Regions from separate parts of the Halomonas sp. MCCC 1A11062 genome, predicted to be linked through region 3. Evidence: predicted binding sites of a transcription regulator. Region 3 holds the regulator's gene; each other region holds the start of a gene.
What was found. The regulator sigma-54, encoded in region 3, starts transcription at its own class of promoters, with help from an activator protein. The targets are predictions, from matches to a motif close to TGGCACNNNNNTTGCTNT.
Positions count from the first base shown of each region.

Region 1: a site for sigma-54 is predicted at 1,259-1,276, ahead of glnL (nitrogen regulation protein NR(II)). Genes of this name have one in related genera too.
Region 2: a site for sigma-54 is predicted at 1,071-1,088, ahead of HOP58_RS15810 (CmpA/NrtA family ABC transporter substrate-binding protein). Genes of this name have one in related genera too.
Region 4: a site for sigma-54 is predicted at 1,173-1,190, ahead of HOP58_RS01910 (P-II family nitrogen regulator). Genes of this name have one in related genera too.

Region 1 covers NZ_JABFTW010000018.1:29,173-31,369, forward strand. The annotation lists gene glnA (glutamate--ammonia ligase) at 1-365, shown strand, start outside; gene HOP58_RS17085 (DUF4124 domain-containing protein) at 486-1,055, shown strand; gene glnL (nitrogen regulation protein NR(II)) at 1,389-2,197, shown strand, end outside.
Region 2 covers NZ_JABFTW010000015.1:73,536-75,732, forward strand. The annotation lists gene HOP58_RS15805 (nitrate regulatory protein) at 1-926, shown strand, start outside; gene HOP58_RS15810 (CmpA/NrtA family ABC transporter substrate-binding protein) at 1,244-2,197, shown strand, end outside.
Region 3 covers NZ_JABFTW010000004.1:49,263-51,459, forward strand. The annotation lists gene ptsN (PTS IIA-like nitrogen regulatory protein PtsN) at 1-132, opposite strand, end outside; gene raiA (ribosome-associated translation inhibitor RaiA) at 139-447, opposite strand; gene HOP58_RS05635 (RNA polymerase factor sigma-54) at 556-1,977, opposite strand; gene lptB (LPS export ABC transporter ATP-binding protein) at 2,154-2,197, opposite strand, start outside.
Region 4 covers NZ_JABFTW010000001.1:417,708-419,904, reverse strand. The annotation lists partial or broken gene HOP58_RS01925 (YifB family Mg chelatase-like AAA ATPase) at 1-559, opposite strand, end outside; gene HOP58_RS01920 (accessory factor UbiK family protein) at 632-961, opposite strand; gene HOP58_RS01915 (hypothetical protein) at 960-1,097, shown strand; gene HOP58_RS01910 (P-II family nitrogen regulator) at 1,246-1,584, shown strand; gene HOP58_RS01905 (ammonium transporter) at 1,615-2,197, shown strand, end outside.

The sequences.
Region 1 (2,197 bases), on a different contig from region 3:
CCGCGAGCCCCAAGGGCAAGCGTGTCGAGGCTCGCTTCCCGGATCCGACCGCCAACCCCTACCTGGCCTTCGCTGCCATGCTGATGGCCGGTATCGACGGCATCAAGAACAAGATCCATCCTGGCGATGCCATGGACAAGAACCTCTATGACCTGCCGCCGGAAGAGGGCAAGCTGGTTCCGACCGTCGCCAGCAGCCTGGATCAGGCACTCGAGGCGCTGGACGCTGACCGTGCGTTCCTCACCGAGGGTGGCGTGTTCACCGACGACATGATCGATGCCTACATCGAGCTGAAGATGGAAGACGTCGAGCGTATCCGCATGACTACGCATCCGATCGAGTTCGACATGTACTACAGCTGCTAAGCAGCCGCCGTGGCCGGTGGCGCTGCCGCCGGTCCGCCGCGAAAGGCCCCGCTTTGCGGGGCCTTTTTTGTATACTAGGCGAACGTTTCGTCACACGTGCCCAGCCAGGGGGAGCGACCCATGCTCAGACAGATCGTGCCGTGCCTGCTGGGAGTGCTGGTGGCTTGTTCGGCGCAGGCCACGACCATCTATCGCACCACCGATGCCCAGGGCAACGTGATCTTCACCGACGATCCCAATCGTGGCGGCGAGCCGGTCCAGCTGGCACCGTTGACCGTGATCCCTGCGCGTAGCGAAGGGCGGCAGGCCGAGCCGCCGCGGGTGGAGGGAACTGCCCCGCGGGCGAGTCAGTCGCCGGGCCAGCCGTTCATGCCCTACGACACCTTCCGTATTCGCTCGCCGGAGCACGGGGGTGACCTTCCCGCCAGCTACGCCGGCAACCTGCAGGTCGAGCTGGTCATCGTGCCGGCGCTGCGCCCCGACCACCGCGTGAGGCTGCTCGTCGACGGGCAGGTGAGCCAGACCGCCATGCATACCAGTGCCTTCATGCTGACCAACCTGCCCCGCGGCGAGTACGTGTTGCAGGCCGAGCTGCTCGATGCCCAAGGGCAGATACGCCACCGTACGGCACCGGTCTCGCTCTACGTGCAGCGCTCCAACGCCACGCTGCCCCACGGTGGCGGCGGCTGAGCTCCTTCTGCTGCATCGCTCGTCCAAAGGGCCGCCCCGATGTCATCGCCAGTAGAGTTGCCCCGATATAGGTAGGATGTCGCACCATGATGGGTGGGGCGTGCGCTTTCTTCGCTGGCGCTTTTCGTCTGCTCGCACCATTATGGTGCATAGGTGGGTGCAGCATCCGCCCCGAAACGGCGCTATATCGCCCTTGTGAGGGTTGGCGCGCTTCTTGCTTGCTTCTTGTGTAGGGGCAGGTAAAGCCGAGGGGAGATGCCGCTGCGGCGACGAGCAGGGCATGCGCCATGACGATGCAAGCAGCCCCCTTCATTCTGCGAGAAAAGGTCGAAAATGTATCGACGCCTGATGGAACATCTCACCACGGCGGTGCTGCTGCTGGACGATGAGCTGCAGTTGAGCTGGATGAATCCGGCGGCTGAGGCCTTGCTGGCGGTCAGCCTGGGGCGGGTCAAGGGGCACAGCCTGGCGGCACTGCTGGTCGAAGACGACGGCATGGGCGAGGTGCTGGCCAAGGCGCGGGACGACCAGCATCCCTTTACCCAGCGCGAAGTGCGTCTGGCGCTGCTGGGCGGCACCGTGGTGACCATCGACTACACGGTCACGCCGCTCTCTGCGGCCGAGCTGCTGGTGGAAATGGAGCCGCGCGACCGCTTGCTGCGGATTTCCCGTGAGGAAGCCCTGCTCAACCGTCAGGAGGCGATCAAGGTGCTGTCGCGTGGGCTGGCCCACGAGGTGAAGAACCCGCTGGGCGGCATCCGTGGCGCCGCTCAACTGCTGGAGCGTGACCTCGACGACCCCGCCCTGCGGGAGTTCACTCATATCATCGTCGAGGAGGTCGACCGTCTGCGCGACCTGGTCGACAGCATGCTGGGACCGAACAAGCTGCTGCGTCACGAGCCGCTGAACGTGCACAAGGTGCTGGAGCGGGTGCGTACGCTGCTTTCCGCCGAGACGCCGGGGGTGAGAATCGAGCGCGACTACGACCCCAGCCTGCCGGACTTTCCCGGTGACGAGGCGCAGATGATCCAGGCGGTGCTCAACGTGGCGCGCAACGCGGTGGAAGCGATGACCGAAGCCGGTACCGAAGCGCCTAGCCTGCTGCTGCGTACCCGTGCCCGTCGCCAGTTCACCCTGGGCGC
Region 2 (2,197 bases), on a different contig from region 3:
CCGATGCGGCAACGCAATCGTACAATCAGCTCATCAGCGCCCTGCTCTCGGTGGTGTTCGAAGTCGCCGATACCGCCGGCGACCCCGACATCACCCTGGCCCTGGTTGCCATCTTTCACCTGATGCAGGGCAAGGAGCTGGCCGGCCAGGAGCGCGCCTGCGGCGCCGCCGGCTTCACTTCCGGCACCTTCGACGACGCCCATCGCCAGCTGCTGCTGCACCTGATCGACGCCCAGCAGCGCTGCTTCGACACCTGCCTCGAATTCACCAGCGAGGCGGTGCGCCAACTGTGGCAGCAGGAGATGCCCGGCCGCACGCTGGCCGGCATTCAGCAACTGCGCGAGATGGCCTGCGGCGACGTTGCGCTGCCGGAGAACGCCAGCACCCTGGGCGAGACCTGGTACGAATTGACCACTTGGCGGATCGACGCCATGCAGCGGGTCGAAACCTTCATGATCGGCGAACTGACCAGCCTGTGCCTGACGCGGACTCTGGATGCACGGCGTAGCCTGACACAGCGGGAGGAGCTGACCCGACAGCTGAACGATGCCTTGCCGGGCGTGTGTCAGCAGTTGGTGGAGTTGCTCGACGGCAGCGCCAGCCAGGAGCTCGGCGAGGTCACCGCCCGGGTGGTAGGCTCCTCGCTCAATCGCTCACTGGTGGAGCTGATGCGCGCCCAGGCCGGGCGCCTGCAGGCCCTGAGCGACGAATTGGAGGACACACGCCGGGCGCTGCGCGAGCGCAAGCTGATCGAGCGTGCCAAGGGCCTGATCATGTCCCACCAGAAGATGAGCGAGGAGCAGGCCTACGCCTTTCTGCGCAAGATGGCCATGGACCAGAGCAAGAGCATGGCCGAGATCGCCCAGACCGTATTGGGGCTGGCCGACATCCTCCAGCCAACGGCCGAAACGGGGATCGAGTCCTGAAGATGACACAGGCAGCAATGGTGCATCGCACAACCCGAGCGCACCGTCTCGGCGCCTGTGAGTCGGACACACCTCTTGACAGGCATCACAAACGAAATAGCAACGAATTGATTTTAAATGAAATAAATCGATAAAAAGACGCAATGGCACCCAAGCTGCAAAGCCTTACCGTCCGCTGAGTCAACGACGGTTCAGCGCTTCCATGCAGCACCAGGACCAGACAACGGCGTCTGCCCAGGTTCCCGTGACATTGTCATGCGAATCGGGGCAGGCGCCGTCTTTATTTGGCCAGACACTTCTTATTGGGAGCCATATCCATGAACAAGACCAACAAGGGCAATCCCGGACTCGACCGCCGCCGTTTTCTGCAGCAGACCGCCGGCGTCGTGGGCGGTACCGCTCTGCTCAGCAGCCTGCCGCTGAGCTGGGCCGTGGCCAGCGGACGGCCCGAAACCACCTCGGCCAAGCTCGGCTTCATCGCTCTGACCGACGCCGCGCCGCTGTTCGTGGCGGTGGAAAAGGGCTTCTTCGCCGCCCACGGCATGACCGATGTGGAGGTACTCAAGCAGTCCTCCTGGGGTACCACCCGCGACAACCTGGTACTTGGTTCGCAGCGCAACGGCATCGACGGTGCCCATATCCTCACGCCGATGCCCTATCTCATTGCCAGCGGCGCCATGACCCCAAACAACGTGCCGGTGCCGATGAGCATCCTGGCGCGGCTCAACCTCAACGGCCAGTGCATCTCGGTGGGCAACGAGCATGCCGAACTCAAGGTGAGACTCGACACCGCCGAGTTCGCCGAGGCCATCGCCGCCAAGCGCAGCGGCGGCGATGCGGTCAATGCCGCCATGACCTTCCCCGGTGGCACCCACGACATGTGGATTCGCTACTGGATGGCCGCCGGCGGCATCGATCCCAACCGCGACATTTCCACTATCGTGGTGCCGCCGGCCCAGATGGTGGCCAACATGCGGGTCGGCAGCATGGAGACCTTCTGCGTCTGCGAGCCGTGGAACCGTCAGCTGATCAACCAGGGCATCGGCTATACCGCCAATACCACCGGCGAGATCTGGAACGACCACCCCGAAAAAGCCTTCGCCTTGAGAAGCGATTACGTCGAGGCCAATCCCAATGCCACCCGGGCGCTGCTGATGGCGATCATGGAAGCGCAGATGTGGTGCGAGGATCCGGCCAACCACGAGGAGATGGCCCAGATCTGCTCCCGTCGGCGCTGGATTCATGCCCCCTATGCCGATCTGATCGACCGC
Region 3 (2,197 bases):
GACCTCCTGGCTATCGAGGCTCGGGGTGTTCTGCGCAATGAAGGTGCTGAAAAACTCCAGCACCCTCTTCTTGCTGCCCCCGGGAACGTCGAACAGCGCGCGTTCAGGGGGCAGTATGGTTTCCAGTGTCATGGCAACTCAGCGAATGCCGGCGCCCTGGGCGCGGGCCTGGGCCTTTTCCTTGTGCTTGACCAATTGGCGGTCGAGCTTGTCGGTCAGCGCATCGATGGCGGCGTACATGTCCGGGTCGGAGGCTTCGGCATGCAGGTCGGCACCGGCGGCATGCAGCGTGCAGGCGGCCTGTTGGCGCTCCTTCTCGATGGACAGGGTGACCTGGACGTTGGTGATGTTGTCGTAGTGCCGTTGGACGCGGCTAAGCTTCTCGCTCACGTAGTCACGCAGGGAATCGGTCAGTTCAACATGATGGCCGGTGATGTTGACTTGCATGACAAGCTCCTTCGTCCTTCGAGTGGTGGTTTGATTGTAACCCTTTTTGCCTCCTTGCAAACCCCTCCGAACGACGCTCTTGTCCGCTGTCAACGCTGCGTTTCGACTTCAACGAAAGCGCTTGCGTTCGCTCGAGGAGGGTATCCCCAGCGCTTCACGATACTTGGCCACGGTGCGGCGCGCCACCTGAATGCCGTCGTCGGCCAGCAGCTCCACCAGGCGGCTGTCCGAGAGCGGCTTGCGCGGTGGCTCGTCGGCGATCAGCTTGCGAATGCGGGCGCGAATCGCGGTGCTGGAGTGAGCGTCCCCCTCGCCGTTGCCGCCGACATGGCTGGAGAAGAAATACTTCAGTTCGAATACGCCGCGCGGCGTGTGGATGAACTTCTGCGTCGTCACCCGCGATATGGTCGACTCGTGCATCTCCACGGCCTGGGCGATGTCGGCCAGCACCAGGGGCTTCATCGCCTCCTCGCCCTGCTCCAGGAAGTCGATCTGGCGGGCCATGATCTCGCGCCCCACCCGCAGCAGGGTGTCGTTACGGCTGGCCAGGCTCTTCATCAGCCAGCGAGCTTCCTGAAGGTGGTCCTTGAGAAACTGGTTGTCCTGGCTCTTGTCGGCGCGCCGCACCAGGGCGACGTAGTCGGGCTGGATGCGCAGCCGTGGCAGCGCTTCGGCATTGAGCTCTACGCGCCAGCCGGACTCGTCGTGATAGGCGACCAGGTCGGGGGTGATGTAGTTGCTGCCGACCTCGGCATAGTCGCTGCCGGGGCGGGGGTTCAGGGAGCGTACCAGGGCAATGGCGTCGTCGAGGGCCTCGTCGTCCAGGCTCAGGCGGCGCTTGAGCAGGCGGCGGTCGTCGGCGGCCAAGGCCTCGAGAAACTGGCGCACCAGGCGGCGTGCCTGGGGCAGCAGGGGAGTGTCGTCAGGCAGGGTGGCGAGCTGCAGCATCAGGCATTCGCGTAGATCCCGGGCGAAGACACCGGTGGGTTCGAACTGCTGCAGGCGCAGCAGCACCTGCTCGACCTCGCGGGTGGGCAACCCCTCGAGGCCCTGGCGCCGCAGGCCGTCGCGGATCTCTTCCAGCGGCTGGGTCAGGTAGCCGGTGCCGTCCACGGCATCGATCAGGCTCTCGGCAATCTGGCGCTGACGCTCGTTCACATCGATCATCGCCAACTGCCACATCAGGTGGCCGGCCAGCGTCTGCCCAGAGGCCTGGCGTTCGAAGTCGGGGCCTTCACCGGTGGCGCCGGCGGCGCCGCTGCCATGATCGGGATAGGTATCCGTCCAGTCGCTGTCGGTGGAGAGCTCACCGGGAATTTCGCTGGCCCAGTCGTCGCTCTGGGGTTCGCTGACGGCCTGTTCGCCGAAGCCGTCGTCGAGCTCCAGCATGGGATTGGACTCGAGAGCTTGCTGGATCTCCTGGCGCAAGTCCAGGGTGGAGAGCTGCAGCAGCGCGATGGCCTGCTGTAGCTGTGGTGTCATGGTCAGCTGAGTGCCGACTCGCAGTTGCAATGATGCTTTCATGGCCATGAGAATAATGGGCTCATTTGCCGGAAAGACTCTACCCTAGACTGGCCGAGGATCACTTGCAAGAGCTCGAGGCTGCAATAAGCATGCCATCGGCAATATTCATGCCTGTTAGAAGCTTTTAATTTAAGATCAGATTCTTGCTTGTCGGCGAAGAATGCGTTATGGGCGCGAGAGCGCTATAGCCGGAAGTCCTCGCCGAGATAGACTTCGCGCACGCGCC
Region 4 (2,197 bases), on a different contig from region 3:
GCACGGTGGCAACCGGCGGCGCCTCGAGACGATGCGCGGCGATGGGCTGCTGCCCTAGCAGGTGCGCCATGACATCGAGCAGGTGTTCCGCCGGCAGCACCTGCAGATCGCCGGCCAAGGCCGCCTCGTCGGCATTCTCCTTGGGCACGATCAGCTTGCGCCCGGCCTTGCGTGCCGCCAGGGCCAGCGGCAATACGCCGCTGATGGGACGCAACCGGCCGTCCAGCGCCAGCTCGCCGACGCTCTCGATGCCCTCCAGCGCCTCACCCGGCACCTGGCCTGAAGCCACCAGAATGCCCAGCGCGATGGGCAGGTCGAAACGCCCGCCGACCTTGGGCAGGTCGGCGGGCGCCAGGTTGAGTACGATTCTGCGCGTGTTTGGGAAGTCGAAGCCAGCGTTGGTGAGGGCGCTGCGCACCCGTTCGCGGCTCTCCTTGACGGCGGCCTCGGGCAGACCCACCAGGGTCATTCCCGGCAGGCCGTTGGCCAGATGTACCTCGACCTGCACCTCGGGCGCTTCCAGCCCCAGGCCGGCCCGCGTGGCAACGATCGCCAGCATCTTGCGGTCCCTCGCTCCATTAGCTAAGGGTTAGATACTAGCACTGTGCTACCACGGGCTCTCCACGCTGGCTCAGCGCTTGGCTTCGCCGGGCTCGTCAGCGTCCTTGCCCGCATCCTCGGGCAGCGTGAGGGTCGCCTGGGTCACCGGGGTCTCGCGGGCCGCCAGCGCCTTCTCCAACGCCGCCACCTGCTGCTCCAGCGCCTCGACCCGGATGCGCGTGCGCTGCAGCACGTCCATCAGGATGTCGAAATCCTCCCGCGATACCAGCTCGAGGCGGTCGAAGGCGCCGCGTACGACCTGCTGTATTCCCTTCTGCAACTCTTCCGGCGCCTGGGCCGCCCCCTGCAGGCGCTCGCCGAGCTGCTGCGCCAACCGGCTGATGGGGTCCTGACTCGCCATGGTGCGCTTCTCCTTTCGCCTGGGCATGTTGCTCTACAGCATACGCAAGGCGCTGCAACGACGCATTCCCTTCTCACGCTCCGACATGGCGCGCCTGCACCACAACAAGGCACCAAGCTGGTGCACGGGCGCGTAACCCTCCTCTCCCTCTTGGTGAATCGAGCCTATCTCGTCCTGAAAAACGGCTGTAAGAAAAGGTTTTTTTCGGAAATGGCACGTAATGCGCATAAGCAAGACACAGCAGCTGGCAACCCATCGCCCAATACCAGCATGGAGAGACGCTAATGAAGCTCATCACCGCCATCATCAAACCGTTCAAGCTCGACGACGTACGGGAGGCCCTGGCCGACAACGGCGTGCAAGGCATCACCGTGACCGAAGTGAAAGGCTTCGGCCGTCAGAAGGGCCACACCGAGCTCTACCGCGGCGCCGAATACGTGGTCGATTTCCTGCCCAAGGTCAAGGTCGAGGTGGCCGTGGACGACTCCCGCGTCGAGAGCGTGCTGGATGCCATCTGCGGTGCGGCCAACAGCGGCAAGATCGGCGACGGCAAGGTCTTCGTGACGCCGCTGGAGGATGTGATTCGCATCCGTACCGGCGAACGCGGCGCCGAAGCCGTCTGATCGACATAACGAGAACAACGGAGAACAGCCATGAGTGAACTTGCCGAGTTGAGCTATGCGCTCGACACCTTCTATTTCCTGATCTGCGGCGTGCTGGTGATGTGGATGGCCGCCGGCTTCTCGATGCTGGAAGCCGGCATGGTGCGCGCCAAGAACACCGCCGAGATCCTGACCAAGAACATCGCCCTGTTCGCCATTGCCTGTACCATGTATCTGCTGGTGGGCTACTCGATCATGTACTCGAGCGATGCCGGTGGCATCCTGCCCAACCTGGGCGTACTGATCGGCGGCGAGAACAGCGTCGATGCGGTCACCGCCGGTGGTGAAGACGCCCCCTACTACTCCATGCGCGCCGACTTCTTCTTCCAGGTAGTGTTCGTCGCCACCGCCATGTCGATCGTCTCCGGCGCCGTGGCCGAGCGCATGAAGCTGTGGGCCTTCCTCGCCTTCGCCGTGGTCATGACCGGCTTCATCTACCCGGTGTCCGGCTACTGGACATGGGGCGAGGGCTGGCTCGACGAGCTGGGCTTCTCCGACTTCGCCGGCTCCGGCATCGTGCACATGGCCGGTGCGGCCGCGGCACTGGCCGGCGTGCTGGTCCTCGGCCCGCGCA